4 regions of the Plantactinospora sp. B6F1 genome follow, and region 2 is predicted to be linked to each of the others. Evidence: riboswitches for the same ligand, from Rfam matches in the RefSeq annotation. Region 2 holds a riboswitch; each other region holds the start of a gene.

Region 1 (5,517 bases), on a different contig from region 2:
GGCCCGGTAGTACTCGCTGGGCAGTACGTTGCCGACGGCGTACCGCTGCCCGGCGGCGAGGGTGTACTGCAACGGCGTGACCGCCTGCACCGGCACGCCGGCCGGGTAGGCGTCCGCCTCCGGGTACGCCCTGCCGTACACCGGAATCGTCGCCCGGCCCGGCTTCGGGGTCGCGACCAGCCCGAGCGTCCACTTCGCGGTCGGGTTCGACCTCGGGTTGTGGAACCACGCCTTCTGCCCGAGGTACCAGATCGCGGTCCAGTCGCCCTGCCGGCCGGCGAGCGCGTACGTCTGCCCGGCCGACGCCCGGGCGCCGTGGTCGGAGATGTGCATCGTGTTCGGGGTGCCGTCCGGACGCAGCGCGATGTCGTTGACCAGCGGCGCGTCGGCGGCCGGCGCGGTACGCAGGATCACCGCCGACGATCCCCGGGCCGGGCAGGGCACCCCGGCGGTCTCGCAGCCGGTGAAGGCCGGCCGGTTGGTGGCGAAGTCCGGGGCGATGGTGACCAGGCCGGCGGCCGGGATGCCGATGCCCCGCAGCGGTGCCCTCAGCAGGTCGAAGTAGTGCGACCAGTCCCAGTACGGGCCCGGGTCCCAGTGCATGCCGCGCACGTTCGCCGGCAGGATGCCGGGGACGTTGTCGTGCCCGATGATGTGGTGGCGGTCCAGCGGGATGTCGTACCGGTCGGCGAGGTAGCGGACCAGCTTGGCCGAGGTCCGGTACATCGCCTCGGTGTACCAGGTGCCCTGGGCGGCGAAGCCCTCGTGTTCGAGGCCGATCGCCTTGGCGTTGACGTACCAGTTGCCGGCGTGCCAGGCCACGTCCTTGCCCTTGACATGCTGCGCGATGTGCCCGTCCGCCGAGCGGAGCGTGTACTGCCAGCTCACGTAGGTGGGATCCTGCACCAGCCGCAGCGTGGTGTCGTAGCTGCCCTCGGTGTCGTGGATGACGATGTACTCGATCTTCTGCCGGCCGGGCCGGTCGGAGAGGTCGTGGTTGCCGTAGTCGCCGTCCCCGAACGCCTGGTAGGGCGCGGGGATCCACTCGCAGGAGATGTCGCGGGGGCACTCCAGCCCGTCCGGGCGGGGCCGGCCGGGCAGGCCGAGCCGGTCCAGCCAGGAGCGCTGCGGGACGATCCCGGGTCGGCCGGGCAGGGTGATCCGGTGGCCGTCGTCGGTGGTCCGGCTGGCGCCCTCGGCGATGGTCCGGTACACCTCGTCGGCGAAGGCCGCGGCGGCGTCCGCGCGGTCGCTGCCGGCGTACCGGGCCACCGCGCCGTACCAGGCCGCCGGGTCGCTGGCCGGGCCCGTCGGTGCGGCCAGCGCCCGCTGGTACGACGCCAGCAGCGCCGCCCCGCCCCGGATGTTCGCCGCCGGTTCGGCGCGGAGCAGGTGCTCGTCGGCTCCGGTCAGTGCGGCGGCGGCGTCCAGGGTCTGCCCGCCGGGGGGTGGGGCGCCGGTCCGGTCGGCGTGCGGGCCGGCGGGTCCGGTCGCGGGGCGGGCGGGTCGGGCCGGGTCGCCGCGCCGGTCCTCGCCGTGTTCGGGATGCCCCGGCTCGGCGGCGAGTCCGGCGACGTCGGTGAGGTGCATCGGGCCGTACCCGCCGCTGGTGCTCGGCGTGCCGGCGTTGGTGTCCCAGCGGGATTCCAGATAGGAGACGCCGAGCAGCACGCTCTCGGGTACGCCGAACTCGGCCGCCGCCGCGGCGTACTCCTGTTGCCGGGTGTCGGGGGCCGCGACGGCGGCTGGCGCGGGGCTGGCCGGCAGCAGCGCGGCGGCGCCGGCGATCGCGACCCCGATCGCGAATTTCCTGCTCAGCGGGTGTGTCGTGGGAAGCATCGAACCTCCATGAGCCGGGAGTGGCCTTGATGATCACCCTCCACCCGGGACCGTTGTCGGTCAATACCTGCCGAGCATGCTGCTCACCATGTAGAAATCTTTCACCCACTCCACCACGGATACCGAGCGTGTCCGGCGGACCCGGCGGGGTCCGAACGGCTTTCCCACCGTCAGCGACGGCCCCAATACCTAACGAATCGACTCCAATCACGGGGTTGCGTTTGGATAACACCCTTCTCTAGTGTTGGGGACCGTCGAGCCGACGGCAGGCCGCCTAGCCGGGCGGCGACGTCTCGACACCGCCGAATCGTCACACTCAGCGAACCGGGGACCCGAGCTTCATGGGGTGAATCCGCGTCGAACGCGGTAGGGCGACAATCTTCCCGCCCGAACCCGTCAGCTAACCCGGTAGGCGGGCTACGGAAGAAGGAGTACGGACCCCGGTGGCTCCCCCTGCCCCGCTGCGGTCGTCATCCCTCCGGTCGGCATCCACCGACTCCGGGGACACGAAACCGCGCTCTCGAAGGTCCATTCTCGCCATCGCGATCACCGCACTCGCCAGCGCCGCCGTGCTCTTCACCGGCACGACGCCGGCGCTCGCCGAGCCGACGGTGGCCGAGATCGAGCAGCAGATCGACACCGCCTGGCGCAAGCTGGAACCGGTCGTCGAGAAGCACAACGCCACCCGGCAGGACCTGGCGGCGAAGAAGAAGCAGGCCGCCGCCCTGCAGAAGAAGATCGCCCCGCTCCAGTCGCAGATCGACGCCGCGATGAACCGGGTGAGCGACTTCGCCGTGCAGGCGTACAAGGGTGACAAGGCCTCGGCGGTCAACGCCCTGCTCACCTCGAAGTCGCCGACCGCGCTGGTCGGCCAGCTCTCGGTGCTCGACCAGTTCGCGCGGCAGCAGCAGCGCGAGGTGCAGGCGGTCGTCGCACTCAAGGAGAAGTACGCCGCCCAGAAGGCCCCGCTGGACCGGCTGGTCAGCCAGCTGACCAAGACCGAGGCGGAACTGGCGGCGAAGAAGAAGGAGATCGACGCCGAGGTCGACCGGCTTCAGAAGCTGCGGATCCAGGCGTACGGGAACGGCTCGGCCGGCCCGCTGCGGCCCGCGCCCTGCCCGGCCACCTACCCCGGAGGCGCGGCCGGCAAGGCGGTCAAGTTCGCCTGCGCCCAGATCGGCAAGCCCTACAAGTGGGGTGCCGACGGCCCCGGCTCGTACGACTGCTCCGGCCTGACCCTGGCCGCGTGGGCCAAGGGCGGCGTCTCGCTGCCGCACAACGCCCGCGCCCAGCGCGGCGCGGTGAAGTCGGTCAGCCGTTCCGCGCTACGCCCCGGTGACCTCGTCTTCTACTACGCCAACCTGAGCCACGTCGGCATGTACGTCGGTGACGGCTGGATCGTGCACGCCTCCCGGGCCGGCGAACCGATCAAGATGAAGCGGCTGGGCACCGACATCCACAGCTTCGGTCGACCGGGCTGACGCCTCCCGGACCAGGCCAACGGCAGAACCCCCGTCGCGCGACTGCGGCGGGGGTTCTGCCGTTCGATCCGGGGTTGGCCGGCGCGGGCGTGGCGTCAGTGGGTGGGCCAGGTGCGCCAGTTCTGCCAGGAGCGGCTCGGGGTGGGGCCGCGCTGTCCCTGGTAGCGCGAGCCGTAGACGGCCGATCCGTACGGGTGCGCGGACGGCGACGAGAGCCGGAAGATGCAGAGCTGGCCGATCTTCATCCCCGGCCAGAGCCGGATCGGCAGGTTGGCCACGTTCGACAGCTCCAGCGTGACGTGTCCGGAGAATCCGGGATCGATGAAGCCCGCGGTCGAGTGGGTGAGCAGGCCGAGCCGGCCCAGACTCGACTTGCCCTCCAACCGGCCCGCGAGCTGATCGCCGAGGGAGATCACCTCCAGCGTCGAGGCGAGCACGAACTCGCCTGGGTGCAGCACGAACGGCTCGCCGTCCGGCACGTCGACCAGCGAGGTCAGGTCGTCCTGCTGCACGGCCGGGTCGATGTGCGTGTAGAGGTGGTTGTTGAAGACCCGGAAGAGCCGGTCCAGGCGTACGTCGATGCTCGACGGCTGCACCAGCGCGGGATCGAACGGCTCCAGCGCGAGCGTGCCCGACTTCATCTCGATCACTAGGTCGTGGTCGGAGAGCAGCACCGGATCACCTTAGCGAGTCGAGGGCGGCGATCGGCCGCGACCTCGCCGATGGGTGGGACGCGGGTGGGATCGGGGTAGGTGATCGAACATGTGTTCGATAGAATGTACGCATGGCATCCTGGTCCGAATTCGCCTCTGACGAGCCCCGACTCGCCGACGCGATCCGCGTCCTCATCCAGCAGTACGGCCCGGGTCTCGGCTACCTGGCGACCGTGCGCGCCGACGGTGGGCCGCGGGTGCACCCGGTGTCCCCGGTCATCACCGACGAGGGACTCTTCTGTTTCGTCGTCGACTCCCCGAAGCGGCGCGACCTCGAACGGGACGGGCGCTACGCGCTGCACTCGTTTCCGCCCGAGGAGAGCGACGACGAGGCGTACGTCGCCGGCCGGGCCCGGCCGGTGACCGACCAGGCCCGGGTGGACCGGCTCGCCGGCAACCTGCGGGCCGCGCCGCAGGTCGACTGGCGGCTCTTCGAGTTCACCGTCGACGTGGCGATGGTGGCCCGGCACGGCAGCAACGGCGCCACCCCGCTCGCCGGCGGAGAGCGGTCCGAGCGACCCGCCGTGCAGGTCTGGCTCGACCCGGCCGGTGCCGTCACCGCACCCGAGGGCAGCGTCGCCGGCCCAAGGCGACGCGGCCGGCGCCGGGCCGTCGAAGAGCAGCCGGTCCCGGCGTCCTGACCTACGGCTCCCGGAACGCCTTCCACGCCTTCAGCATTCGGAACACCTGGCCGTACGTGAACTCGTACATGCAGTCGTCGACGGAGTAGTCCATGAAATTGTGGACCGGGTCGAGGCCCGGCCCCGTCGGGCAGGAGTCCCGTCCCTCCGGGCAGCCGAAGGCCGGTTCCGCCTCGGCGGGCGTGTCGAAGACGTGGTCACCCTGGCCCGCACAGCCCTGCTGAAAGGTGTGGTAGAGATTCAGCCAGTGCCCGATCTCGTGGATGGCCGTGTCACCGGCGTCGTACGGCGCCGCCGTGCCGCCCGGCAGCGACTCGGCGAGCACCACCACCCCGTCGTACGGGTCGAGGTCGCCCTTCGGGAAGGTGGCCCAGCCGAGTAGCTGGTCCTCCAGCAACCCGGTGTAGATGTTCAGGGTGTGCTTGCCGCCGACCCGCAGCCCACGCTTCATCTGCGCCTCCGCCGGGCTCTCCGACACGATCGGATACCAGGCCGGGTTGACCACCCGGTTCACCTTCTTCAACCTGAAGCGGAACGGCGTCCAGGCCCCACCGGTACGCCCACCGAAGGCGTCGTTGAGCACCCTCAACTGGGCGCGGATCATCGACATCGGGATGTTCCCGCCGGCCCTGCTCCGGTTCTCGCTGACCACGTGGAACACCACGTCGACGGTGATCCCGAACCCCCTCCCCGGTACGCCGAGCGGCGCGACCCCGACCCGTTGCGCGTACGCCGAGTCGACCGCACGCTCCAGTTCGGCGGCCTCGGCCGGGGTCAGCTCGTTCGGCTCGGTGATGTGCGGCGCACCGGGCCTCGCCCTGGCGCCTCGGACCACGGTGTGGC
Region 2 (8,120 bases):
TCGTCGTGACGATCGTGGCGATCATCCGATCAGGCGGACAGGGACAGTCGGGACGGCTCAACATGATCTGGGCGTCACTCCGGGCCGTCTTCAACACGACGTACCTCGCCACGCTGGGCATCACCGGCGCGCTCGGCGACGGGTTCGGCTGGGTGTTCGAGCAGGCCGCCAAGGGCGTCATGTGGCTGGCGCTCTACCTGATCGAGGTCGGCGGCAACCTGACGGGTACCCCGGACGAGGAGATGGGTCCGCTACGCGACGAGCGCAACAAGCTTTTCGACTGATTCCCCGTCACACCCCGCTGTGGCAGCGGTCATTTGTCGGGCGGGGTGCGCTTCTGAACGACAGCAGCGTCGTGATTGCGAAGGGTCGTCGGCCACCGGCCCGGCGGCCTGGCGCGACTTCCTCCACGCCCTGCCCTCCCGCTGACCGCCGCGCTGGTGGGAAGGATCAGCCGCGCGGGGCGTACATGATGATGGCGACCCCGACCAGGCAGATGACGGCGCCGGCCAGGTCGTAGCGGTCCGGCCGGAACCGGTCCACCAGTACGGCCCAGCCGAGCGAGCCGGCCACGAAGACACCCCCGTACGCGGCGAGCACCCGGCCGAAGTGCGGATCGGGTTGGAACGCCGCGACGAAGCCGTACCCGGCCAGCGCCAGCATCCCGGTGGCGACGAAGAGCAGGCCGCGATGCTCGCGCACGCCCTGCCAGACCAGCCAGGCACCGCCGATCTCGGCGACGGCGGCGAGCAGGAAGAGCAGCAGCGAGCGCACGATCGTCACGCCCGCCATTGTCGCCGGCCGGGGCGGACGTCGACCGTCGGCATGGCCGGACGGCGGGCCCACGGTTTGCCCCGCATCGATGACTGTCTCTAAGCTTGGTCGGCGCCGTCACGCGACCGGTACGGGCTGGCCAGGTCGTCGCGGTGGATTGGTGATCATGGGAGCTGGTCACGGGAGCCCAACGAGGGGCGGTACGCGTCGCGCGTGCCGGTCACTCGTCGTCGTAACAGCACTGCCGGCACGCGCCAGGGATGGCGACGGGGCCGGCGGTTGTCCGAGAGGAACTCCCATGCGGATCCCCGCACCGTACCGTCCGTACCGTCGCGTCTCCCTGGCCCTGGCCGCAGCGACCGCGATCGCCGCGAGCGGCGTCGCCGTGGTCGGCACCGGCCTGACACCGGTCGCCCAGGCTGCCACCGGCTGCCTGGTCGACTACACCGCCAACCAGTGGACCGGTGGCTTCACCGCCGCCATCCGGGTGACCGCCGGGAACACCCCGGTCAACGGCTGGACCGTGACCTGGACCTACGGCGGTGACCAGCGGATCACCAACAGCTGGAACGCCCAGGTCAGCCAGTCCGGCGCGACCGTCACCGCCCGGAACGTGGCCTGGAACGGGTCGCTGCCGGCCGGCGGCTCCACCGAGTTCGGCGTCCAGGGCAGCTACGCCGCGAGTTCGGCGGCACCGAGCGGCTTCACCCTGAACGGCGAGTTGTGCAACGGCGCCGAGCCGACCACACCGCCCAGCACCGTACCGCCGACGACCGCGCCGCCGACGACGCCGCCCACCAGCGCACCGCCCACGGTGACGCCGTCGCCGACCGTCCCGCCCAGCACGCCGCCGCCGAGCGGCTGCGGTACGGCGGCAATCTGCGACGGTTTCGAGAACCAGACCGGTACGTCGCCCTCCGGCGACTGGAGTGTCAGCTACCCGGACTGCTCGGGCAGCGGCACCGCCAGCATCGACACCTCGGTCGCGCACCAGGGCACCCGCTCGGTACGCATCAACGGCGCCGTCGGCTACTGCAACCACGTCTTCGTCGGCTCCACCCGGGATCTCGGCAGCGTCGGACCGGTGCGCTACGCCCGACTCTGGGTACGGCACACCACCGCGCTGCCGACCTCGCACGTGACCTTCCTGGCTATGCGGGACGCCGCCGACGGCAACCGTGACCTGCGGATGGGCGGGCAGAACGGCGCCCTGCAGTGGAACCGGGCCTCCGACGACGCCACCCTGCCGGAGCAGAGCCCGAACGGTGTCGCGCTCAGCGCGCCGCTGCCGGTCAACCAGTGGACCTGCCTGGAGTTCATGGTGGACGGCGCGCAGGGCCGGCTCTCCACCTGGGTAAACGGCACCGCGGTGACCGGGCTGACCGCCGACGGTACGCCCACGCACGACGTCGACGGGCAGTGGTACAACCGGGCCAACTGGCGGCCGAACCTCACCGACCTGCGGCTGGGCTGGGAGAGCTACGGCGAGGGTGCGAACACGCTCTGGTTCGACGACGTGGCGCTCGGCTCGTCCCGGATCGGCTGCTGAACTGAGAGCCGGCTGCTGAGCTGAGGACCGGCTGCTGAGTTGAGAACCGGCGGCCGCTGAACGGAGAACCGCCGGCACTGCCCAGGGGTGGCGGGCGGTGTCGGCGGTTCTCGTTCGGTGTGCGGGTGCGGCCGATCAGTGCATCGACAGGTGCACGTGGTTGGTGTGGTCGCTGGACGGGTCCCCGTTGCCCCCGTTGTACGTCTTCCAACCGCTGCTCGGCAGCCAGATCTGCTTGAACCAGATCACGTACAGCACACCGAGTCGATCGGCGTTGCGCACGAAGTACGCCGCCAGGTTGTTGCCGTACGTCCGGTCGCCGCCGGTGGCCACCCCGCCGAACCCGTTCTTCTGGGCGGCGAAGTCGCACGCCTGTCCCTTCGGATGCTCGCCGCTGCCTCCGTTGCGGAAGCAGGAGACGAACCGGGTGAAGCCGGCCGCCTGGGCCTGCTTCAGCGCGTGCAGGGTGCGCGGGGTGATGCAGCCGCTGGTGGTCGGGTCGTTCTGACTGCACGACTCGTCCGGGAAGGAGCCGTCGGCGTTGCGGGGTGCCGGCCGCGCCGACCCGCCGCCACTGCCGCTGATCCCCGCGCCGGCGCCGCCGCTGTTGTTTGCCGCCGCCAGCGCCCGCTCGGCCTGCTTCTTGCGGGTCTCCATCACCTCGACCTGCTTGCGCTGCTCGGCGATCTCCTTGTCGAGCGCCGCCTTGGCCTGGGTCTCCTTGTCCAGGCTCTCCCGCAGCCCGCGCAGCTCCCGGCTCTCGTTCGCCGAGATGGTGTCGAGTGCGGCGGCCCGGTCCACCAGGCTGGTCGGAGATCCGCTGTTGAGCAGGGCCGAGACCTGTCCGAGCCGGCCGGTCCGGTATGCCATGTCGGCCATCCGGGCGACCCGCTCACCCCGGGTCGCCACCTCGGTGCGCAGCGCGGCGAGCTGCTGGTTCAGTTCCTTCTGCCGCTTGACGGAGTTGTTCAGCTTGTTCTTGGCGTTCAGGTAGCCCTTGCTGGCGACCTGGAGTTGCTCGCGCAGGCTGTCGCTGCCTCCGTCGATGTCGTCCCCGCCGGGTGCCGCGGCCAGCACAGCGGCGGTCGCGTACTCCGGTGCCGCGGCGGCGGGTGCGCCGCCGAGTGCCGCGAGGACCATGCCCAGGGCGATGGCCGCGGTGGTCGCGGCCTTCCGGGACGGTCTCGTGGCGCTCCGCGCGGACGCCGGAGCCTGTCGGGTGGGTGCCAGGAACGGCATATGACAATGTCCTTCCGTCAGCCGCCGACCGGGTTAGCTGACGGGTTCGGGACGGAAGATCCCTACCGCTGGCGCGGATACACCCCTGGTACGTGGTTCCCCGGCTCGCGCGTGCGATTAGGCGACGGCCTCCGCAGGCGCCGGAGGGCGCCGCCCGGCGGAGACCGGAGCCGAGCTTACCGGCAGTTGTCGTCCGGGGATACGTGGCGTCGCTGCCGTCGAATTCACGATTCTCCTGCTTCAGACGGATGTATCCGGACAAAAATAGCGAGCGTGCGGGCGAAACTTAAGATGCCGCTAACTATCGGTGAACCTCTACGCCTGCCGGGGGCGGATTTCCGACAGTTTCCGGCCGGTCGCCCCGACACGCAGCGTCGCGGCCGGTTACCAGTCGGTGGGTCCGCAGCCGCCCAGCGCGGCGTCCGGCTCGACCTGAAGGGTGGCGTGCGAGATGTCGAACTCCTCGCGCAACGCCGACCGGGCCGCCGCGAGTACGGTACCGACCTCCGCGTCGCTGTCCAGCCTCAGGTGCGCCGAGGCCACCTCCATCCCGGAGGTGAGGGTCCAGACGTGCAGGTCGTGTACGTCACACACCCCCGGCACGGCCGCCAGCCGGGTGCCTACGGCCGCCACGTCGAGATGCTCCGGCGCGGCCTGCACCAGGATGCGTACGGCGGTCCGGCCGAGCCGCCAGGTGCGGGGCAGAATGAACAGCCCGACCGCCAGGGCGACGATCGGATCGGCCCAGCGCCAGCCGGTCAGGATGATCACCACGGCGGCGACGATCACGCCCACCGAGTTGAGCAGGTCCCCGAGCACCTCGAGATAGGCGCCGCGCAGGTTGATGCTCTCCTGCGCACCGGGTCGGAGCAGGCCGAACGCGGCGGCGTTGGCCAGCAGGCCGAGTACGGCCACCGCGAGCATCGGGCCGGCCTCCACCCGGGGCGGGTCGGCGAACCGGCGTACCGCCTCGACCAGTACGTAGAGCGCCACCCCGGACAGCAGTACCGCGTTGGCCAGCGCGGCCAGCACCTCCAGCCGGTACAGGCCGAAGGTCCGCTGCGGGGCACCGACCACCCGCCGGGCCGCCGTGATCGCGGCCAGTGCCATCCCGATCCCGAGCACGTCGGTGAACATGTGCCCGGCGTCGGAGAGCAGCGCGAGCGAGCCGGTGACCAGTGCGGCGACCGTCTCCACCACCATCAGGACGGCGAGCAGCACGAAGGCGGCAACCAGCCGTCCCCGGTGCCGCTGCGCCGCCCGGATCAGCGGCACCCCGTGGTCGTGCCCGCCTCCCAACGCGTTCTCCTTTCCCCGCTGTCGATACTGCCGGCCGACGCGGTGTCGGGGGAGCCGGTCCCATCGAAGAGGCGACGCCGAACGCCCACCCCTCGGCACCGAGGGTGCCGGCGCCCGGCGCCCGGCGCTCGCGGGGCCGGCGCTCGCGGGGCCAGAGGCGCGGTCGGGGTCCCCCGGGGCCCGGCAGACCGCCAGTGACTTGACGCATTCCCTTATGGGTATATGATGACTGCCATGGCACGAGCAGCGACGACGTCGGACGTCTTCAACGCGATCGCCGAGCCGCAGCGCCGGGAGATCCTGGTGCTGCTGCGGTCGGGTGAGTGGCCGGTGACCGACCTGGCCCGGGAGCTGGGGATGACCCAGCCGGGGGCGTCCAAGCACCTGCGGGTGCTCCGGGAGGTCGGGTTGGTGCGGGACCGCAAAGCGGGTAAGCAGCGCCTCTACGGCCTGGACGCCCGAGGGCTGCGACCGGTCCACGAGTGGACCGGCGGGTTCGAGCGGTTCTGGAACGAGAGCTTCGACCGGTTGGACGCATACGTGCAGGAACTGAAGAAGGCAAGGCAAGGGGAGTAGCTGATGGGTACGACGGGACGGGAAACGCCGGCGCGATCCGCGACGGCCGACCGGGAGATCGTGGTCTCCCGGGTCATCGACGCCCCGCGGGAGCTGGTGTTCGAGGCGTTCACCGAGGTGCGGCACCTGTCGCGCTGGTGGGGGCCGGAGGGGTTCACCACCACCACGCGGTCCTTCGAGTTCCGCGTCGGCGGGGAGTGGGACTTCGTGATGCACGGACCGGACGGGACGGACTACCAGGAGTGGATCACCTGGACCGAGATCGTCCCGCCGGAGGGGATCACGCTGCTGCACGGTGAGTCCCGCGGCGACCCGAACGCCTTCGAGTCGGTCCTCACGTTCGCGCCCGACGGGGCGGCGACCCGGATCGAGATGCGCACGGTCTTCCCCACCAAGGAGATGCGCGACGAGGCGGTCGAGAAGTACCACGCGGTCGAGGGCGGCCAGCAGACCCTGGACAACCTGGCTGCCTACGTCACCGAGATCGCTCGGAAGGGAGCGGAGGGCTGATGGCCGGGAAGGTCTTCTTCAGCGTGTCGATGTCGCTGGACGGGTTCATCGCACCCGAGTCCAGCGGGAAGCTGATGGGACGACAGTGGATGGAACTGCAGGCGTGGATCTTCCCGCAGCGGTTCTTCCGGGAGAACCTGAAGCTCGGCGAGGGCGGCGAGGAGGGGCGCGACAACGACATCGCGCGGGAGACGTTCGAGCGCACCGGCGCGAGCGTCATGGGCAAGCGCATGTTCGACGCCGGCGAGCAGATGTGGCCGGCCGAGGCGCCGTTCCACACGCCGGTCTTCGTGGTGACGCACGAGAAGCGTGACCCCTGGGAGCGGCCCGGCGGTACCACCTTCCACTTCGTCAACGACGGCATCGAGACCGCGCTCGACCGGGCCCGTGAGGCCGCCGGCGACCGCGACGTCCGCATCGCGGGCGGCGGCGCGACGATCCTGGAGTACGTGAACGCCGGCCTGATCGACGAGTTCTCGATCGCGCTCTCACCCGTGCTGTTCGGCTCCGGAATCCGCCTGTTCGAGGGCGTGGACGCCGCCAGGGTCGCACTGGAACAGGTCCGCTCCGAGTCATCGCCGCGGGTGACACACCTGACCTACGCCGTGCACCCACGGCAGCAATGACCTCGACACCTGGAGATCGTGCTACAGCCATTCGTCACCAGGCGTGGGCAGGGCCTACGACTAACCCCAGTCCTCGTCGAGTGGATCTCCGGGCAGCCATAGGTTCACTGGCCGGCGTACGGGCTCGGGCTCCCATGCCTTCGTCTCCGGGTTCCAGCGGAGTGTGGCCGCGCGCAGTGAGCCGCCGGAGAGGTCGATTTTCTGCAGGGCGGCGAGCGCGGTCTCGTCGACCCGGGCGTCGATGACGACGCGTACGTCGGTCTCGCGGTCGCCCAGCATGATGCGCTCTGGATCCGGTTGCTCCGCCGCGCCTGCCTCGGACTGCTTGCGTGCCCGGAGCCGGCGGACGAGCTGGGTCAGCGCGCGGTACGCGTCGTTGCCCGCGTTTTCGATCAGGCTCTGCACGAAGGGTAGAAGGATGGTGGTGATGCCGACGGTCGAGACAACTGTCAGTGGATCCAACCCACGTGGGCCGGAGTCCTTGATCGCGTCGGCGTCAAGCACCGGATAAAGCGGCGCGAGTGCGTCGGCCGCCCGGCGCGCCCTGGACAACAGCTCATCCGCTTCCGCGATCAACTCGGGATCGAGGCCGTTTTCGCTGCCACGCAGCTCGTCTCGCAAGGAGGAAAGCTGGTCGAGGGAGGACATCAGCTCCGCACGCCAGTGTGACTCGCGCCGCCGGTCACTCATACATCGAACTCTAGTGTAAGTCTGGTGTGGTGCGGTGGAAGAGGAGAGCGCGGGGGCAGGGGGCCGCCGCCGCGCCCGACAGCATCGAGTTGCATGATCGGCTCAGCAAGGCGGCCAGCGCGGTCTACGCCGCGGCCGGCGACGTGTCAGGTCTCAGCGCGGCCATCGACGTGCTCGAGCGGGGGCTGCCGCACGTCGCGGCCGACCATCCCCATCGAGGGATCTACCTGGGTGTCCTCGGTGAGGCATTCGGGCTTCGGTTCAGTCTGACGAGCGTTCCCGCTGACATCGAGGCGGCTGTTGCTTTCGGTGCGCAAGCCGTGGTGGCTCTGCCTGCGGACGATCCGCAACGCGGTGTGGCGTACAGCCGGCTGGCGGAGCACTACATCGTGCGGTTCGAAGCCGTGGGCGATCCGTCCGACCTCGACGCCACCGTCCGGTGCTGCGAGCAGGCCCTGGCGGTGGCGCCGGCGACGCCGCTGGTGCTGGCCCGGCTTGCCTACGCGCACCAGTGTCGCGCCGACCTCAACCCGGCACCAGCCGATGCGGACGCGCAGATCCGGCATGCCGAACACGGTCTGGAAGTGGCCGACGCCGCAAACTCCCATCGGCCACTTCTGCACGAGCTGGCGGCTGCGGGGTACGAGCGACGGTACGAGCGGGTTGGTGACGTCGGTGACCTCGACGCGGCCATCACGTGCCGGGAGGCGGTCGTGGTCGATGGTCGGCGCGTCGACATGCTGGCCCGAAACCTGTCCAACCTCAGCTTCGACTATCTGGAGCGGTACGAGGCGACTGGCCGCTCGGCGGATGTGCACAGTGCCATCGACCGTGCGGGCAGGGCGCTGGAGATCGCT
Region 3 (8,120 bases), on a different contig from region 2:
GGTGACCAGGCTCCCCATGCCGTTTCCGGTGCCGGGTGCGGTGTGCAGGTTGACGTGCACCGGCCGGCCGCTGGACTGGGAGTAGCCGTCCGCCATCGCTACCGCGGAGGCCTCCTGAAGGGCCAGAACGTAGGCGAAGTCGGCCGGAAAGTTCTTCAGGAATGGCTCCTCGGTGGAGCCCGGGTTGCCGAACAGGGTGGTCAGGCCGAGGGAACGGAGCAGGTCGTAGGTCGCTTCGTGCACCGTTGTCATCGGAAGGAGCCTCCTGGAGTCCTCGTCCCATCCTCGGACCACCGGGCTAAGCCGGTCATTTCCGTCATACCGCACCCGTACATGATCATGCTGGTTTATCTGGCTGGTCGCTCGGGGCCCGGCGGCCGGCCGCGCGATGTCCCAATCGCGTTCTGGGTCACTGTTTTCGCTGTTCAGCAGGGTTGGCAACGGCAGAAGGCGGCCAGTAATCTCGGCGCGTCTGGTCCGGCCCCTTGGTCACCATCTGGTGACACCGGAGCAGACCCGCCGAGTCGTTAGGTAACGAGCCGGGGACCCACAGTTATCTGGGGTGAATCCGCGAGCCGCTGGCCCGTGGTAGGGCGGCCTTCCCGCCCGAATCCGTCAGCTAACCCGGTAGGCGGTGTCGGAAGGAGTACGTGTTCGTGCCGCACCACCCGGGCCCTGGCCCGTCCCCCCGGTTCCCTCGCTGCGTCGCGGTCCCGCGCCCGGCCGCCGCGACCGTCCCGGACCACTCGGTCCCCGGGCGGCACCCGAACCTGACCCGATAGCGGTCTGTGCCGCCGAAGTCGTCGACGCGCGGGCGCCGCGGGGCCGCCGGCCAGCTGGCCGAGAGTTCCCGCTGAGGCCGTCAGCCGGCGGCGACGGATCGTGGTGCCGCTGATTCCACAGGTACGCCGAAAGCGGCGCTACCGCCGGTCGGCGTGCCACCGGTCCGCTCGCACCATCGGTCCGTTCCGCCGAACGTTTCTCGGCGGGCCGCCCCGTGCGACTCCGTGCGATTTCACGGCACATTCCGGCAGCGACAGAAACGCCACGTCATTCCTTGCCCCCCGGTGTGGGTGACGCGCATTTCCCCTGGAGGAAACGTTGAAGCACGCGATTAACGGACGGTTCAGGACCGCCATGTCGGGCCGGCGCAACCGGCTCGCGCTCGCCTCGGCCGCGGTGCTCGCCGCAGCCGCGTCCACCGGAGTCGTCCTGACCTCGACCGGCTCGACGGAGAGCCCGCAGACCTCGACCGTCGCCGTCGCCGATCACGGCAGCCCGGCGGCGGGACAGGCCGGAGCCGCCACCGCCGCCCCGGGCGGCACCAGCCCGGACAGCACCGCCCCGGCAACCACCAAGCCGGCGACCCCGTCGCAGCCGGCGACCACCGAGCCCGCCCCGGCGGCCAGCAAGGCGACCAGGGCCGCCCCGGTCAGCAGCCCGAGCAAGCCACCGGCGCCACCCGAGTCGAAGCTGCTGGACTACCGGTTCCAGGCCCAGATCAACGGCTGGTACTGCGGCCCGGCCGCCACCCGGATCGCGCTGACCGTCCGGGACAAGCAGCCGAGCCAGGACGCGGTCGCCGCCGACCTCGGCACCACGATGAGCGGCACGAACTCGGCCCATGACACCACCCGGGTGCTGAACAAGATCATTGGGACCGATGTCTACCGCACCACCGCGATCCCCGGTGGCGCCGCCACCCCGGCCCAGATGGACCAACTCCAGGCGGACGTGGTGCGCGCCGTCACCAGCGGGCACGCCGTGGTCGTCAACATCGCCGGCTCGGCCACCGACCTCGCGGGCGGCTGGCACAGCTACCCCGGCGGGCACTACGTGACCGTGGTCGGCTACCGCGACGACGGTCGTACCGTGAAGATCGCCGACCCGGCCATCCCGGGCGCGGACAGCCACTACTGGATGACCACCATCGACCTGGCGAACTGGGTGGCCACCCGGGGCTACTCGTCCTGACCCCCCCCGCCCGCCGGTAGCGACAACCCAGACGCCGGCCCGCCCCACCCACCCGGACGACCCGTGCCGACCGGGATGTGGGGCGGGCCGGCGTCCTCTTCGGGGCGCGACCAGGCCCGCGATCAGGGGTTGATCACTGGCCCTCCCACACCGCCTGGGCGCCCGTGTCGCCGGTGCGGAACACGTAGTAGAGGGCGATCCCCGCCGCCGCCAGGGACAGCACAGCGAGCACCAGCGTCAGCAGCATCGGCGCCCCCTTGGCAGTCGTGCCGGCTGCGCCGTCCCCGTCCGCCCCACCGGTCGGCGCCGCGGCGGCGCCGCGGGGCTTGACGAGGACGACCAGCGCCAGGGCCAGCACCCCGAGCGCGATCGTCGCGAACAGGGTGTTGGTACCGAGGTCCTGGTGCTCCGCCAGCCGCGGGACGTACTCCGGGCTGACCCGGTTGCGGGACTCCAGCCGGGCGAGGAACCGGTCACCGGAGAGCTTGGCCATCAGCGCGGCCAGCGGGGTGGCGACGGCGAGCAGTCCCAGCACCCAACGCAGGTGCGGGCGGACGAACGGGACGAACGCGTACCCGACCGTGGTCAGGGCGAGCAGTGGCACGAACACCACCGCGAGATGGACCAGGAAGGGGTGGGCGGGAATGCCCATGAACTCCTCAAGCACCGGCGCTCCTCGGCGACAGATCGGCTGCGAAGACAGGGATGGACGGCAGACGTATGGACGGGGCGGACAGCCGGCCCGGATGCCTGGCGGCCCGGCGTCTGGCGGACTGGCGGCTTTCGAGAACGTTGACATGGTGCCCGCGGTGTCGACCCTTGACAAGGGTCGGACCGCTACGTGCCGGGGTCCGGTTCATCGCCGGTTCGGTTCACAGCGGACGGACATCCGCCTCGGGGGTGGGTGCCGGCTCGCCGACGGTGTACTCGGCGTACTCGGCGATCGGGCTGAAGCCGAGCCGGTCGTACAGCTTGTAGGCGGCGGTGTTCTCCGCGACGACGTTCAACGCCACCGTGTCGACGGTTTCCAGCAGCCGCCGGCAGAGTGTCGCCACCACCGTGCTGGCCAACCCCTGTCCCCGGTACGCCGGAGCCGTCGTCACGTTGCCCAGCGCGGCCACCCGGTAACGGGGCGACCAGACGTGCACCCCGGCGACGGCAATCAGTTCGCCGTCGCGGCGCAGCCCCACGTAGTGCCCGGTCTCGACCATCCGGGGGTCGAACCAGTTCCCCGGGTAGGCCGCCCGGTAGAGCGCGGTCAGCTCCGGTAGGTCGGCCTCGGTGAGCACCTCGCCGCCGGGCGCCACCCGAGCCAGCCGGTCCGGGTCGGTGAGCGCCATCTTCAGGTGCAACCCGCGCGACCTGACCGGGTACTTCCGGGACAGCACCGCCGCGCCGCCGGGGGAGAGGTGTGCCTCGAAGTGCCGGGGCAGCAGCGGGAGGAGACCGGTGAGCAGTTCGGTCAGCACCGCTGGCGAGCGGTGCAGCGCCAGCAGTACCGGGGTGGGCCCGCCCCGGTAGAGCAGCGCCACCGCGTCGTCGTACCGGTACCAGGTGGTGTACGGCCAGTAGAAGTCGTCGAGGTCGCCGAGTTCGTACGCGTGCAGGTGGGGATCGCGGCGCAGCAGGTCGGCCAGTTCGTTCCGGTCCTGACTGGTCCTGATCGTCGTCACCGACGCATCATGGCACAGCCGTCGATCGACCTCAGGAGACCGGTGCGGGGCGGGGCGACGGCACCGGGCGGGCCGCCCTGGCGCCGTCCACCTGCCGGCGGGCCTCCTCCAGGAACCCGTCGGCGTAGCGCTGCTCCGGGAAGTCGCCGAGATAGCGGGTACGGGTCTGCCACCGGACCTCGGCCAGCGGATCGCTGCCCAGCAGCCGGTCCAGTACGTCGTCCAGGTTGGACATCTGCGAGTCCAGCACGTACCCCGAGCCGGCCAGCGGGAACCCCTCGACGAACCGGTCACCCTCACCGACCCGGTCCGTGACCGCGTACGGCTTGCCGGAGTAGAGGTAGTCGGAGATCACCGCGGAGACGTCCGAGACCAGCGCGTCGGAGGCGTTGACGCAGTCGACCAGGGTCATCTTCTTCGCCGCGTCGGCGCCGAAGACGTGCTGCCGCCCCGTGCTGGTCCGGTGCTCGGCGAGGAGTTGCTCGATCCGGGCGAGTTGCCGGGCCGAGGCCGGGTTCTGCGAGGTGTAGGGGTGGGCCCGCAGGATCACCGTCACACCCCGGTCCAGCAGCCCGCGAACCAGGGTCTCGCCGACCGGCAGCGAGCAGTGGTCGACGTCGGCGTTGTGACCGGTCCAGGTGGGCGTGTAGAGCACCACCTTGTCGGCCCGGTCCCGGATCGGTTCCCGGCGCACCGCGATCGACTCCACCTGCGGCCGGCCGACGATGGCGAACTTCTCCCGGGGGATGGTCACGCCGTTGCGGGCGTACCGGTCGATCGCCGCCTGCCCGGCCACGAAGATCCGATCGAAGATCGCGGAGACCGGGTTGGCGCTCGGCGCCTTGTCGCTGTCGCCGTGGTGCAACTGGATGTGCGTGAGATGCGCGAAGCGGATGCAGTGGCTGTTCTTGGCGCCGTGGTTGACATAGAACGCCACTCGCAGGCTCGGCACGATCGCCTCGTCGATCGAGCGTGGTGTCGGGCAGACCACCACCGGCGCACTGGTGGCGGCGGAGATCGCCGGCAGGAAGTTCGGCTCCCGGAGCAGCACCATGAACGGCCGCCCGATCCGCTCCAGGTACGGCAGCCACATCATGACCTGGTATTCCGAGCCGGGCGGTGCGGAGAAGTAGAGCAGGAACTCCGGCTGGTGCCGGCGGAGCGCGTGGGTGACCGCGCTCTGCCCGCCGGAGGGACGCAGCCGGCGCAGTGCGATCGGCCCCACCGCACCGACCGTGGCGGCCGCGCCGACCAGCACGGTGAGGACCAGAGCGGGCCAGACCGGCAGGGTCAGCGCCGCCATTCCGGCGAGTACCACCAGCAGGACCAGGACCGCCGGCCCGAGCCGGTCGGCGACGAGCAGCGGCGACGACCGTACGCCGAGGTTGGCCGAGCGCACCTCCAGCTCGGCGGCGTCCCGCAGCGGCCGCTCGGTCAGGGTCAGCCCGAGCAGGGCCACCCCGGTGAGCGCCAACGCCACGGAGTTCCATCCGGCCTCGGGGACCCGGTGGGCGTACCCGACCAGGATCCCGGCGATCAGCAGGACCGGCTCGGCGACCAGGTCGGCGCGCGGGTTGACCCGGCGCTCCAGCCAGACCGCGACGGCACCGGCCGCCGCCAGGGCGAGGCCCGGCAGCTCGGCCGAGGTGAGGGCGAGGACCAGGAAGGACAGCACGGCCAGGCCGGCGCTCAGACACCGGACGGTCAGTTTCCTGACCAGATCGCCACGCATGCGCTTCCTTCCTGGGACGGACCGCCGGAGGGGTGATCGTCGCCGGACGGTGATCTCGGAGGTGCGGACCCGGCTAGGCGGTGCCGACCCGGGGCGGCGGCACCAGTTCCGTGGAGCGTTGTCGGCCGATCCGGTCGGGTCCGGGCTCCCGGCCCGAACCGTCCGACCGGCGGCCGGAGTCGCTGCCGTCGGGTGCGGCGGACCGGCCGCCGGAGTCGCTGCCGTCCGGCCCGGCGGACCGGCGGCCGGTCTCGACGCCGCCCGGCTCGACAGACTGTCCCGCGGCCTCCGCCGGGGGGGCGCCGGGGGAGCGGCGGACGTCGACCACCTGGCCGGTCAGCCCGGAGAGCAGCACGTCCAGCGAGACCCGTGCCACCGTGTCGGCCGCCAGCAGGGTGTGCTCCGGTTCCTCCCCGAACGCCCGGGTCCGCATCGGGGTCGCGGTCCGCTCCGGGTTGACGCAGTTCACCCGTACGCCGAACTCGGACCACTCGTCGGCGAGCGCCTGGGTGAGGTTGACCACGGCCGCCTTGGTGGCGGAGTAGAGGGCGTACCGGGCCCGGCCCCGGGTGTAGGAGCTGGAGGTGTAAAGCAGCAGTTGGCCCCGGGTCTGTCGCAGGTAGGGCAGCGCCTGCCGGGCGATGTCCACCGGGGCGACCAGGTTGACCTGGAGCATCTGCGCGATGGTCGCCTCGTCCATCTCGGCGAGCGCGCCCATCCGGAGCACCCCGGCGGTCACCACCACGTGGTCGATCCGGCCGGTGGCCTCGAAGGCGTCGCGCAGTGCGGCGGCGACGTCCTCGCCCCGCTCCACGTGGGTGCCGGTGCTCGACCGGCTGACCGGGAAGACGTTCGCGCCGTAGCCCCGGGCGACCTCGGCCAGCCGCGCGCCGATCCCCTCGCTGCCGCCGAAGACCACCACCGTGCGGCCGCTGAGCTCCTCGACGTACGCCCGCTCGTCGCGCAGTCGGGGCGCCTGGGCGGCGGCGAGCTGGAACAGCTTGTCGGCAAGGTGTACGTCGACCGGGTGCGTCACCTTGATGTTCTCGTCCGAGCCCTCGATGACCTTGATCGGCACCTCGGGCAGGTAACGGAGCACCACCCCGCAGTCGTCGGTGGCGCTGAAGTCCGGATCCTGCGCGGCCAGCGCGTACGCGGCTCGGATGGTGCCGGACCGGAACGCCTGCGGTGTCTGCCCCCGGCGCAGCCGGGAACGGACCGGGATGTCGGTGATGCAGTCGTCGTCGTCCACCTGGATGATCGTGTCGGCCGACGGGATGGCCACGTCGACGGCGGAGTACGTCCAGAGCGCGTTGACGCACTCCCGGACGATCCGGGGGCTCAGCAGCGGCCGGACGGCGTCGTGGAAGAGCACGTTGCAGTCGTCCGGTCCGATCGCGGCCAGCGCCAGCCGGGTGGTGGCGTTGCGGGTGTCCCCGCCCTCGATCACCTGGCTGACCTTGCGGAAGCCGGCCCTGTCGACGATCTGCCGCGCCTCGTCCAGGAAGCCGGGTGCCATCAGCACGATGATCTCGTCGATCTCGGGCGCGGACTCGAAGACCGTGATGGTGTGTTCGAGGATCGGCTTTCCGGCGATCTTGAGGAGCTGCTTGGGGATGCCGAGGCCGACCCGGGTCCCGGTGCCTCCGGCCAGTACCACCGCCACGGTCCGGGTGGGCCGCCACCGGGCGGCGTCCGGCTGGCCGGCCGGCCGCGTTGCCGGGTCAAGCACCATGCCGATCCCTCACTGACTACCCGCTGTTCCGATGGGTGCTGCGTTGCCGATGACTGCTGCTGTTGCGGTGGTTGCTGCTGTTCCGATGGGTGCCGTCACCGCCTGCCGGGGCGATCGGTCGCGCCGGGCCGCGCGGCCCCTAGGACCCTAGCGCGGCGGGACGGCTCGCCGGTGCCGAGGCGGAGTGGTCCGATCGACACCGGCAAGCCGTCCGGATCACTTCTTCATGAACTTCTCGTACTCCGGCACCACCTCGTCGGTGGGGCCGTCGGCCCGGATCAGCCCGGATTCCAGCCAGATGGTGCGTTCGCAGGTGGTGCGGATCGTCCCGATCGCGTGGCTGACCAGGAACACCGTGCCCGCCTCGGCACGCAGTTCGCGCACCCGGGCCTCGCTGCGGCGCCGGAAGCGGGCGTCGCCGGTGGCCAGCGCCTCGTCGACCAGCAGTACGTCGTGCTTCTTCGCCGCCGCGATCGAGAACCGCAGCCGGGCCGCCATGCCGGAGGAGTACGTCCGCATCGGCAGCGAGGCGAAGTCACCCCGCTCGTTGATCCCGGAGAACTCGACGATCTCCGGCGTGACCTTGCGGACCTGCTCCGGCGACATGCCCATGGCGAGGCAGCCCAGCGCCACGTTCCGCTCGCCGGAGAGGTCGTTGAGCAGGGCGGCGTTGACGCCCAGCAGCGACGGCTGCCCCTGGGTGTAGATCGCCCCACGGCTCGTCGGCATCAGCCCGGCGATCGCCCGGAGCAGGGTGGACTTGCCGGAGCCGTTGCTCCCGATCAGCCCGATCGCCTCGCCCCGGTACGCGGTGAAGCTGACTCCCTTGACCGCGTGCACCTCCCGGACGTTGGCCTGCGGGGCCCGGGAGATGATCCGCTTGAGCGTCGCGGCCGGGCTGCTGCTGGAGGCGCCCCCGTGCACCCGGTAGATCAGGTGTACGTCCTCGGCGATGACCGTGGGGATGCGCTGGCCGGCGATGCTCGCCATGCCCGGGTGGACCTGG
Region 4 (8,120 bases), on a different contig from region 2:
TTGTTCAGGTATGCCGGCGGTAGCTCGTAGAACGCCGCGAGCGTGCCGGTCGGCACCGGGTCGTCCAGCCAGCTCAGGTTGAGGCACGTGTGGAGGGCCCATTCGACGCCCTGACTCATCCGCATAGTTCTGGACTCTACATGTCCAGAAACTGTGACGCCGGTCATGATCGCTAGCGCACACCAATCCTGGACTCGTAGTGTCCAGGAATCAGCGAAGCAACGAAGGAGCCGACAATGACCCTGGTACGCGCAGCCGAAGCCGAGGTTCTGGAGAGCGACCCGACCAGCGTGATCACCCTGCTACTCGACCCCGAGCACACCGGCGGCACCCTGACCAGCAACCGCACCCTGCTCAGGAGCGGCACCGACGGCGCACCACCGCACCTGCACACCCGCTCCGGCGAACTGTTCTTCGTGCTCGACGGCGCCCTCGAAATGCTCGTCGGCGACGAGCTGCACACCCTGCACAAGGGAGACACGCTCTTCGTTCCGCCAAACACCCCGCACGCCTTCGCCCCCGCCGCCGGTCAGGACGCCGACTTCCTCGTCGTGATCACCCCTGGCAAGCCCCGGTTCGACTACTACCGCCTCCTCGACCGGGTGCACCAGGGCGAAGCCACCTGGCAGGAGGTCGGCGAAACCCAGGACCGCTACGACAACCACTACGTGGAGAGCCCGGTGTGGGCGGCACGCGGCTGACCACGACCTCAGATGGCCCCGGTGGATGGGCCGGGCGGCCGCAGATGACCGCCCGGCCCGGTGTCGCGTCGCTACCGGGCCTACCGACGGTCAGCAGGTCTGGGCGCAGTTGCGCAGGCCGTACCGGATCTTCAGTTGGGTACCGCCGTTGCCGTCCCAGTCATCGGCGTAGACGACCGTGAACATCCCGGTCGGGTCCATCCCGATCGCCGGCTGGTCCTGGCGGTTCGCCGTGAAGACGCTCAGCCGGCTCTCCGGAAACGTGTTGCCGTTCGTCCCGTCCGGACCGATTCCCCGGGCCCAGACCTCGGTGCCGCTGCTGGCACTGGTCAGTCCGGTCACCTGGCCGCTCTCCTGCCAGGTGACCACGGCGTTGCCCGAGCCGTCCACCGCGATGTCCGGACGCGCCTGCCGGCCCACCCGGTCGGACTGGTACGGAGTCTGGGTGATGACCTGGTAGGCGCCGTTGGCACCGGTACTCCACCGGTGGATCGGGCCGCTGATGGTCCGGGGCGCGAAGGCGGCCGTGGAGCCGGTGAATCCGCGTACGTAGATCTGTGACTGCGGGTTGCCGTCATAGCCGGTCCGGCCGGTGTGCCCGTCGTACCAGGCGACGTACCAGGTGCCGGACTCCGCGACGGCCACCGCCGGATCGCGCTGCTGACCGTCGGAGAGCGATCCGGTGTGCACCGCCACGGTGCCGCCGAAGGCGCCCGCCAGGGTGCCGGTCTTGGCCCGGATGCTGTACCCGCCGTTGCCGTCCTCGTCGTCCTCCCAGGCGATGGCCACCGTGCCGGCCGAGGTGACGGCCACGTCCGGCTTGCGGTAGGTGCCACCGGGCACGGCCTGGACCGGGGCGTCGTAGCCGCCGGTCAGCGGGGAGAGCCGGGCGTCGGACGCCGAGAACGAGGCGTACCGGATGGAGCTTGCACCGGCCGTCGAAACGTCCTGCCAGGTCACGGCGTACCGCCCGTCCGGCAGGACCGCGATCGACGGCTCGCTCTGGTCACCGTCGGCGATCGAGTTCACGTTGACCACCGGGCCCAAGGTGCCGTCCGGGCGAACCCGGCGGGCGCGGATCTCGTACCCGCCGTTGCCGTTGCTGTCGTCGGCCCAGGTCACCACCGCGTCACCGGTGCTGGCGAGGCCCACATCCGGAGTGCGGTAGTTCCATCTGGTGCTGCCTCCGGTCCGCACGACCACCTCGGACCGGCGGACTCCGTCGACGAACCGGCCCAGCCGGATCTCGTTGTTCAGCCCGCTCGCCGTGCCGGAGGCGAACGCGGACACGGTGACGTTCCGGCCGGCGGAGTCGCGGATCGAGGCGACCGCGGGGGTGAACTGGTCACCGGTCGCCACGGCGTTCGCGGTCGCGAACCCGGCGTTCGGGTACCGGTCCGGAGAGATGGTCACCGCCGCGTTCTTGATGGCGTTGAAGTCGGCGACGAATCCGTCGTAGATTTCCGGGTTGTCCAGGCGCATGAAGGTCTCGTCGTTCTTCTTCAACGCGCCGTTGGTGAGGTTCTGGGTGCCGGTGTAGACGTACCGGTGCGGCTGGTTGTCCTTGCGGGACACACCCTGGACCAGGAGGTACTTGGAGTGGATGCTGCCGTCGGAGCATTCGCCGTTGACCCCGGCCTCGACGGTGAAGAACGACTGCCGGCATCCGCCGGGATCCATCGCGTAGACACCGATGCCGCGTGCGGTCAGGCCGGGCAACGCGTCCTGGTGCTCGCCGGTGGCCACCTCGACGGTGCATCCGGCAGCCTGCTTGTCACCCAACGCGTCGATCACCTCGGGCCGGGCGGCCCGGAAACCCCACATGGCCATCCGGATGATGTCGTCGGAGCTGCCGGTCGAGCACTGCACGTCGTCGATGGCGGCGGCAACGATGTCGGAGCGACTGCTCTGCGGGTTGAACGACTCCGCGATCGTCGCGCTCTCGCTGGCGCTCGGCAACTCGCGTGGCGAGAACCAGAGCCGTGTGCTGCCCGCGTCGACGTGCCCGCGCTCGTACGACTTCGCCGTTCCGGTGACCTGGAGCTTCCGGCCGACGTAGCTGCGGAAAGCGCTGGCCAGCGCCGGGTCGTTGTCGACCCGCACCTGGTTCTGCCACATCTGCTGCTGGGGCTTGGTCGGGTTCGCCGAACTGACCACGGTGACGTCGGTACGCCCGTCGGAGAGCTCGCTGAACACCCAGAACTTGTTGTGGTTGATGCCGGTCCCGCCGGACGAGCAGGAGATGCGGCACTGCCAGGTCCAGGATCCGCCTGCGCCGACACGGTAGCTGCCCAGCTCGGTGACGAGTCGGTTCACCTGGTTGGACAGCGCCCCGCAGGACGCGGTGGTGCCGCTGGTGCAGGCCTCGACGATGAGCCGTACGCTGACGCCGCGGGCGTGCGCCGCCAGCAGGTTGTCGGTGATTCCCTGGTCGGAAAAGGTGTAGAGCGATCCGTACACGGTGGAGCCGGGGGCGGCGAGCGCGACCAGGTCGGCGATCTGATCCCGGAGCCCGGGGGTCTGGTAGGGAAGGAAGCGCGCGCCGTTCCGGCCGGGGTCGGGGGTCGCGTAGACCGAATCGGGCACCGGGTCGAGGTTCGGCCGCAGGAAGAGCACGGTGCTGTCACCACTGGTGACGGTCGCGACGGAGGCGGCGGCGGGGGTGGCGGGCAGAATGCCCGAGCCGGCCGCGACGATGACGCCGAGCAGGAGCGATCGAAGACGCCGAGGCATGGATACTCCCCTCTGGGGTGGCGACGGAGGCCGCCGAGGGCCCGGCGGCGGATCAGGCTACCAAGATCGCCCTCGATTTCCAGCCCGTCCGTCGCACCGGCACCGCCGACGTACCTCCCGGCACGCCCCGAGGCAATTTCCACGCCGGATCACTCCGAAATCCACCTGTTCGACCCAGTTGATCAGGTACGCTGACCCCGGTCTCGCCCGGTGGCGCACCCCTCCGCGCCGGCGTGACCGCCGCCGAATCACTCTCGGGTGAGCCGGGGACCCAGGTAGGTGGGGTGAGTCCGCAACCGCGGTAGGGACTTGTTCCGTCCCGAACCCGTCAGCTAACTCGGTAGGCGGGCGACGGAGGGACATGCATGACCGGATCCACACGTCGGCGGCTACCGCTGGCCCTGGCCCTGCTCGCCACGTTCGGCGCGCTCACCGGGGCGGCGCTCCGGCCCGGCGTGGCGGAGGCGGACAGCCCCGCCATCCTCGGCGACGAGGGCGACACGCCGCTCCTGCGCGACCTGCTCGAATCGACCGGCCGAGGCTACCTACAGGCAAAGAACGCGCTGGCCAACGCCCAGGCTCGGCAGGCGAGGATCGCCGCCGAACTCCGCCGGGTGCAGGCACGCATCGCGGAGCTGCGCCCCCGGGTGGAACAGGTGGCCCGGGCGGCGTACCGGACCGGCCGGATCGGCCCGGTGATGGTACTGCTGCACAGCGGCTCGGCCGACGAACTGCTGGAGCGCGCCCGTGGCCTGGAGGCGGTGGCCCTGCGGGACAACGACGCGCTGCGCGGGCTGCACCAGGCCCGGGAGCGGGCCACCCGGGCGAAGCAGGCGCTGGACGCCGAGGTACTCGAGGAGCGCCGGCAGCTCACGATCATGCTGCGGCAGAAGCAGGCCGCCGAGCGGGCGCTGGCCCAGGTCGGTGGCGCCTCCACCGGGGGCTTCGTCAACGCCAGGTCACCGGTGGCCCGGCCGGCGCCACGCGCCGCCGACGGCTCCTGGCCACCACAGTCGTGCAGCCTGCCCGACCCGACCACCACGGGCTGCGTCACCCCGCGCACCCTGCACGCCTACACCGAGGCGCGCCGGGCCGGCTTCACCCGGTTCACCGGCTGCTACCGCTCCGGCGGCCCGTACGAGCACCCGAAGGGGCGGGCCTGCGACTTCTCCGCCGAGAAGGGCGGCTTCCGGGGTGCCGCCAAGGGTGCCGACCGGATGTACGGCAACAACCTCGCCGCGTTCTTCGTCCGCAACGCCGACCGGCTCGGTGTGCTGTACGTGATCTGGTACCGGCAGATCTGGTTGCCGACGACCGGCTGGAAGTCGTACGGCGGGGCGCACGGCGACCCGTCCAGCGACCACACCAACCACGTACACCTGTCACTGATCTAGGTCCGCCGGCCCCCCGGGGCGGGTCAGCTCGGCTCGCTCTCCGGGGTGCGGCGGGCCGGGGCGCGGCCGGCGGGCTGGGCCGGCTGCGGGCCGGTCGGGCGGGCCGGCGGGATGGGCCGGGTCGCCGACTCCTCGCAGCTGATCCGGACCTTCTCTCCGTGGTGCAGCAACTCCAGGGCGTCGTCCTGCTCGCCGTCGCGCAGCGAGTACGTCGCCTCGTCCCGCCGTACGTCGACCCGCAGGTGCACGCCCCGGTAGCGGAGCGAGAACTCCAGCCGGTCGATCCGGCTCGGCAGCCGGGGGGCGAAGGAGAGCGTCTGGGTGTGGTCGCGCATCCCGCCGAAGCCGGCCACCAGGGCGATCCAGGCCCCGCCCAGCGAGGCGACGTGCACGCCGTCCCGGGTGTTCTGGTTCAGGTCGTGCAGGTCCATCAGGGCCGCCTCGCCCAGATAGTCGTGCGCGAGTTCGAGGTGCCCGGTCTCGGCGGCCAGTACCGCCTGGGTGCACGCCGACAGCGACGAGTCGCGGACGGTACGCCGCTCGTAGTAGGTGAAGTTGGCCGCCTTCTCCTCGTCGGTGAACGCGTCGCCGCGCCAGTGCATCGCCAGCACCAGGTCGGCCTGCTTGATCACCTGTTTCCGGTAGAGGTCGAAGTAGGGGTAGTTGAGCAGCAGCGGGTACTGCTCCGGCGGCGTGCCGGCGAAGTCCCACTCCTGGAAGCGGGTGTAGCCCTCCACCTGCGGGTGCACGCCCAGGTCCCGGTCGTACGGGACGTGCATGTCGTGCGCCGCGTCCCGCCAGGCGGCCGTCTCCTCGTCGTCGACGCCGAGCTTCCACGCCTCCTCGGGATGCCGGGCGGCGGCGTCGGCGGCGGCCAGCAGATTCCGCTGGGCCATCAGGTTGGTGTAGACGTTGTCGTTCTTCACCGCCGTGTACTCGTCCGGCCCGGTCACCCCGTCGAGGTGGAACCGGCCGTGCCGGTCGTGGTGCCCCAGCGAGCGCCAGAGTCGCGCGGTCTCCACCAGCAGTTCGAGCCCGACCTCGCGTTCGAACTGCTCGTCGTCGGTCGCCTGCACGTATCGACGCACCGCGTCGGCGATGCCGGCGGCGATGTGGAATCCGGCGGTGCCGGCCGGCCAGTACGCCGAGGTCTCCTGGCCCCGGATGGTCCGCCACGGGAACGCGGCGCCGCGCAGTCCCAGCGTCCGGGCCCGCTCCTGGGCCAGGTGCAGGGTGGAGTGCCGCCAGCGCAGCGCGGAGTCGACGGCCGACGGCAGGGTGTAGGTCAGTACCGGGAGCACGAACATCTCGCTGTCCCAGAACGCGTGCCCGTCGTACCCCGGCCCGGTCAGCCCCTTCGCCGAGATCGGCCGCAGTTCGGCGCGGGCGCCGGCCTGGAGCACGTGGAAGAGTCCGAACCGGACCGCCTGCTGCACCTCCGGGTCACCCTCGAGCTGCACGTCGGAGTCGTTCCAGAAGGTGTCGAGATAGCCGCGCTGCTCGGCGCAGAGCCCGTCCCAGCCGGAGAACTTGGCGCCGGCCAGCGCCGCCGCCACCTGGTCGCGCAGCGCCGGGCGGGAGCGGCGGCTCGACCAGCCGTACGCGACGAACTTGACCAGGCGAAGCTGCTCACCCGGCTTGATCACCGAGGTGACGGTGGTCCGGGCCCAGTCCTCGTACGCCTCGGTGCCGACCAGCTTGCGTTCCGGCCCGTACACCTCGTGGCTCATCGAGACGGCCACCCGCAGTCCGCTCGCCTTGGTGCGGTGGATCATCAGCGCACCGTCGGTGTGCACCAGGTGCTCCTCGGACTGCAACGGCGACTCCAGCACCGCCGCCACCCGGGGATCCCGGCTCTGCGCCGGAAGCTGCTCGTTGGCGACCAGTTCCGACTGGATGATCAGCCGCATCGGGCCGTCCACCGGCTCCACCCGGTACTCGATCGCCGCTACCGAACGCTGGGTGAACGAGACCAGCCGGGTCGAGCAGATCCGCACGGTACGCCCGGCCGGAGAGCGCCACTCGACCGACCGTTGCAGGGTGCCGGCACGCAGGTCGAGCACCCGCTCGTGGTTGAGCAGTTCGCCGTAGCGGACGTCGAACGGCTCGTCGTCGACGAGCAGCCGGATCGGCTTGCCGTTGGTGACGTTGACGATCGTCTGGCCGGACTCGGGGAAGCCGTAGCCCGCCTCCGCGTACGGCAGCGGCCGCAGCTCGTAGAAGGAGTTCAGGTACGTCCCCGGCAGGCCGTGCGGCTCGCCCTCGTCCAGGTTGCCGCGCAGTCCGATGTGCCCGTTCGAGAGCGCGAACACCGACTCGGACTGGGCCAGTACGTCCAGGTCGAGCCGGGTCTCCCGGACCCGCCAGGGCTCGACGGGATAGGCCCGTTCCCGGATCATCGGCGCCTCCTCGCAGTCACCGGACCACCTCCGGCCCGGCCCCCGCCGTTCCGGCACCGCCCCGACCGGCTGCCGCCGGGTGGCCGCCATCCGCCTCGGGGAGTAGTTCGGACAGGTCGCGCACCACGATGTCGGCGCCGTGCTCGCGTAGCGCGTCGGCCTGGCCCACCCGGTCGACCCCGACCACGAAACCGAAGTTGCCGGCCCGGCCCGCGGCGACCCCGGCCAGCGCGTCCTCGAAGACCGCGGCCCGGTCGGGGCGGACCCCGAGCAGCGCGGCGCCGGCCAGGAAGGTGTCCGGCCAGGGCTTGCCGCGCAGCCCTTCCCGTCGGGCGACGACGCCGTCCACCCGGGCCTCGACCAGCGGTTCGAGCCCGGCCGCCGCGACCACGTCCCGGGCGTTGGCGCTGGCCGAGACGACGGCCCGACGCAGCCCGGCGGCCCGCGCGGCATGCAGGTAGGCCACCGATCCCTGGTACGGCAGCACCCCGTCGTCGTGGATCCGCTGGAGCAGGATGACGTTCTTGCGGTTGCCCACCCCGTTGACGGTGTCGACGGTCGGCGGGTCGTCCGGCTGGCCCTCCGGCAGGGTGATCTGCCGGGAGGCGAGGAACGTCCGCACCCCGTCGGCCCGGGGGCGGCCGTCGACGTACCGGTTGTAGTCGTCGCCCGGGTCGTACGGCCGGAACGGCTCGCCGGTGGCCTCGGCCCAGCGGCGGAGGAAGTCGTCGAAGGTCTCCGCCCAGGCGGCGTTGTGCACCCGGGCGGTCTGGGTCAGTACGCCGTCGAGGTCGAAGAGGCAGGCGGTCACGTGCGCGGGTAGGCCCAACACGCCTAACAACCTAACCGGGAAGGCCTCGTGCGGCACGTTTTCGGGTTCGGCCACGCCGACG

The links. Region 2 has a riboswitch for cyclic di-AMP ahead of ABNF97_RS12930 (VldE C-terminal domain-containing protein). Riboswitches for the same ligand answer to the same signal wherever they lie in the genome.
Region 1: linked by a shared signal. The riboswitch ahead of ABNF97_RS03440 (NlpC/P60 family protein) and the one ahead of ABNF97_RS12930 (VldE C-terminal domain-containing protein) in region 2 are both predicted to bind cyclic di-AMP.
Region 3: linked by a shared signal. The riboswitch ahead of ABNF97_RS16845 (C39 family peptidase) and the one ahead of ABNF97_RS12930 (VldE C-terminal domain-containing protein) in region 2 are both predicted to bind cyclic di-AMP.
Region 4: linked by a shared signal. The riboswitch ahead of ABNF97_RS09755 (VldE C-terminal domain-containing protein) and the one ahead of ABNF97_RS12930 (VldE C-terminal domain-containing protein) in region 2 are both predicted to bind cyclic di-AMP.

What each region holds. Positions count from the first base shown of each region.
Region 1 is NZ_JBEEAC010000002.1:63,459-68,975, reverse strand. Features, by position in the region: gene ABNF97_RS03445 (N-acetylmuramoyl-L-alanine amidase) at 1-1,839, opposite strand, end outside; cyclic di-AMP (ydaO/yuaA leader) riboswitch at 2,130-2,270, shown strand; gene ABNF97_RS03440 (NlpC/P60 family protein) at 2,283-3,320, shown strand; gene dcd (dCTP deaminase) at 3,416-3,994, opposite strand; gene ABNF97_RS03430 (pyridoxamine 5'-phosphate oxidase family protein) at 4,105-4,674, shown strand; gene ABNF97_RS03425 (zinc metalloprotease) at 4,676-5,517, opposite strand, start outside.
Region 2 is NZ_JBEEAC010000007.1:222,941-231,060, reverse strand. Features, by position in the region: gene ABNF97_RS12945 (hypothetical protein) at 1-284, shown strand, start outside; gene ABNF97_RS12940 (YnfA family protein) at 451-783, opposite strand; gene ABNF97_RS12935 (cellulose binding domain-containing protein) at 1,073-2,323, shown strand; gene ABNF97_RS12930 (VldE C-terminal domain-containing protein) at 2,459-3,562, opposite strand; cyclic di-AMP (ydaO/yuaA leader) riboswitch at 3,569-3,696, opposite strand; gene ABNF97_RS12925 (cation diffusion facilitator family transporter) at 3,947-4,861, opposite strand; gene ABNF97_RS12920 (metalloregulator ArsR/SmtB family transcription factor) at 5,096-5,437, shown strand; gene ABNF97_RS12915 (SRPBCC family protein) at 5,441-5,947, shown strand; gene ABNF97_RS12910 (dihydrofolate reductase family protein) at 5,947-6,573, shown strand; gene ABNF97_RS12905 (hypothetical protein) at 6,634-7,263, opposite strand; gene ABNF97_RS12900 (CHAT domain-containing protein) at 7,290-8,120, shown strand, end outside.
Region 3 is NZ_JBEEAC010000011.1:150,538-158,657, reverse strand. Features, by position in the region: gene mdlC (benzoylformate decarboxylase) at 1-252, opposite strand, end outside; cyclic di-AMP (ydaO/yuaA leader) riboswitch at 508-649, shown strand; gene ABNF97_RS16845 (C39 family peptidase) at 1,102-1,974, shown strand; gene ABNF97_RS16840 (DUF2231 domain-containing protein) at 2,108-2,641, opposite strand; gene ABNF97_RS16835 (GNAT family N-acetyltransferase) at 2,847-3,647, opposite strand; gene ABNF97_RS16830 (CDP-glycerol glycerophosphotransferase family protein) at 3,679-5,379, opposite strand; gene ABNF97_RS16825 (SDR family NAD(P)-dependent oxidoreductase) at 5,453-7,114, opposite strand; gene ABNF97_RS16820 (ATP-binding cassette domain-containing protein) at 7,331-8,104, opposite strand.
Region 4 is NZ_JBEEAC010000005.1:97,222-105,341, reverse strand. Features, by position in the region: gene ABNF97_RS09770 (Rrf2 family transcriptional regulator) at 1-125, opposite strand, end outside; gene ABNF97_RS09765 (cupin domain-containing protein) at 237-701, shown strand; gene ABNF97_RS09760 (phospholipase D-like domain-containing protein) at 792-3,434, opposite strand; cyclic di-AMP (ydaO/yuaA leader) riboswitch at 3,666-3,796, shown strand; gene ABNF97_RS09755 (VldE C-terminal domain-containing protein) at 3,800-4,828, shown strand; gene ABNF97_RS09750 (glycosyl hydrolase family 65 domain-containing protein) at 4,852-7,227, opposite strand; gene ABNF97_RS09745 (HAD family hydrolase) at 7,244-8,059, opposite strand.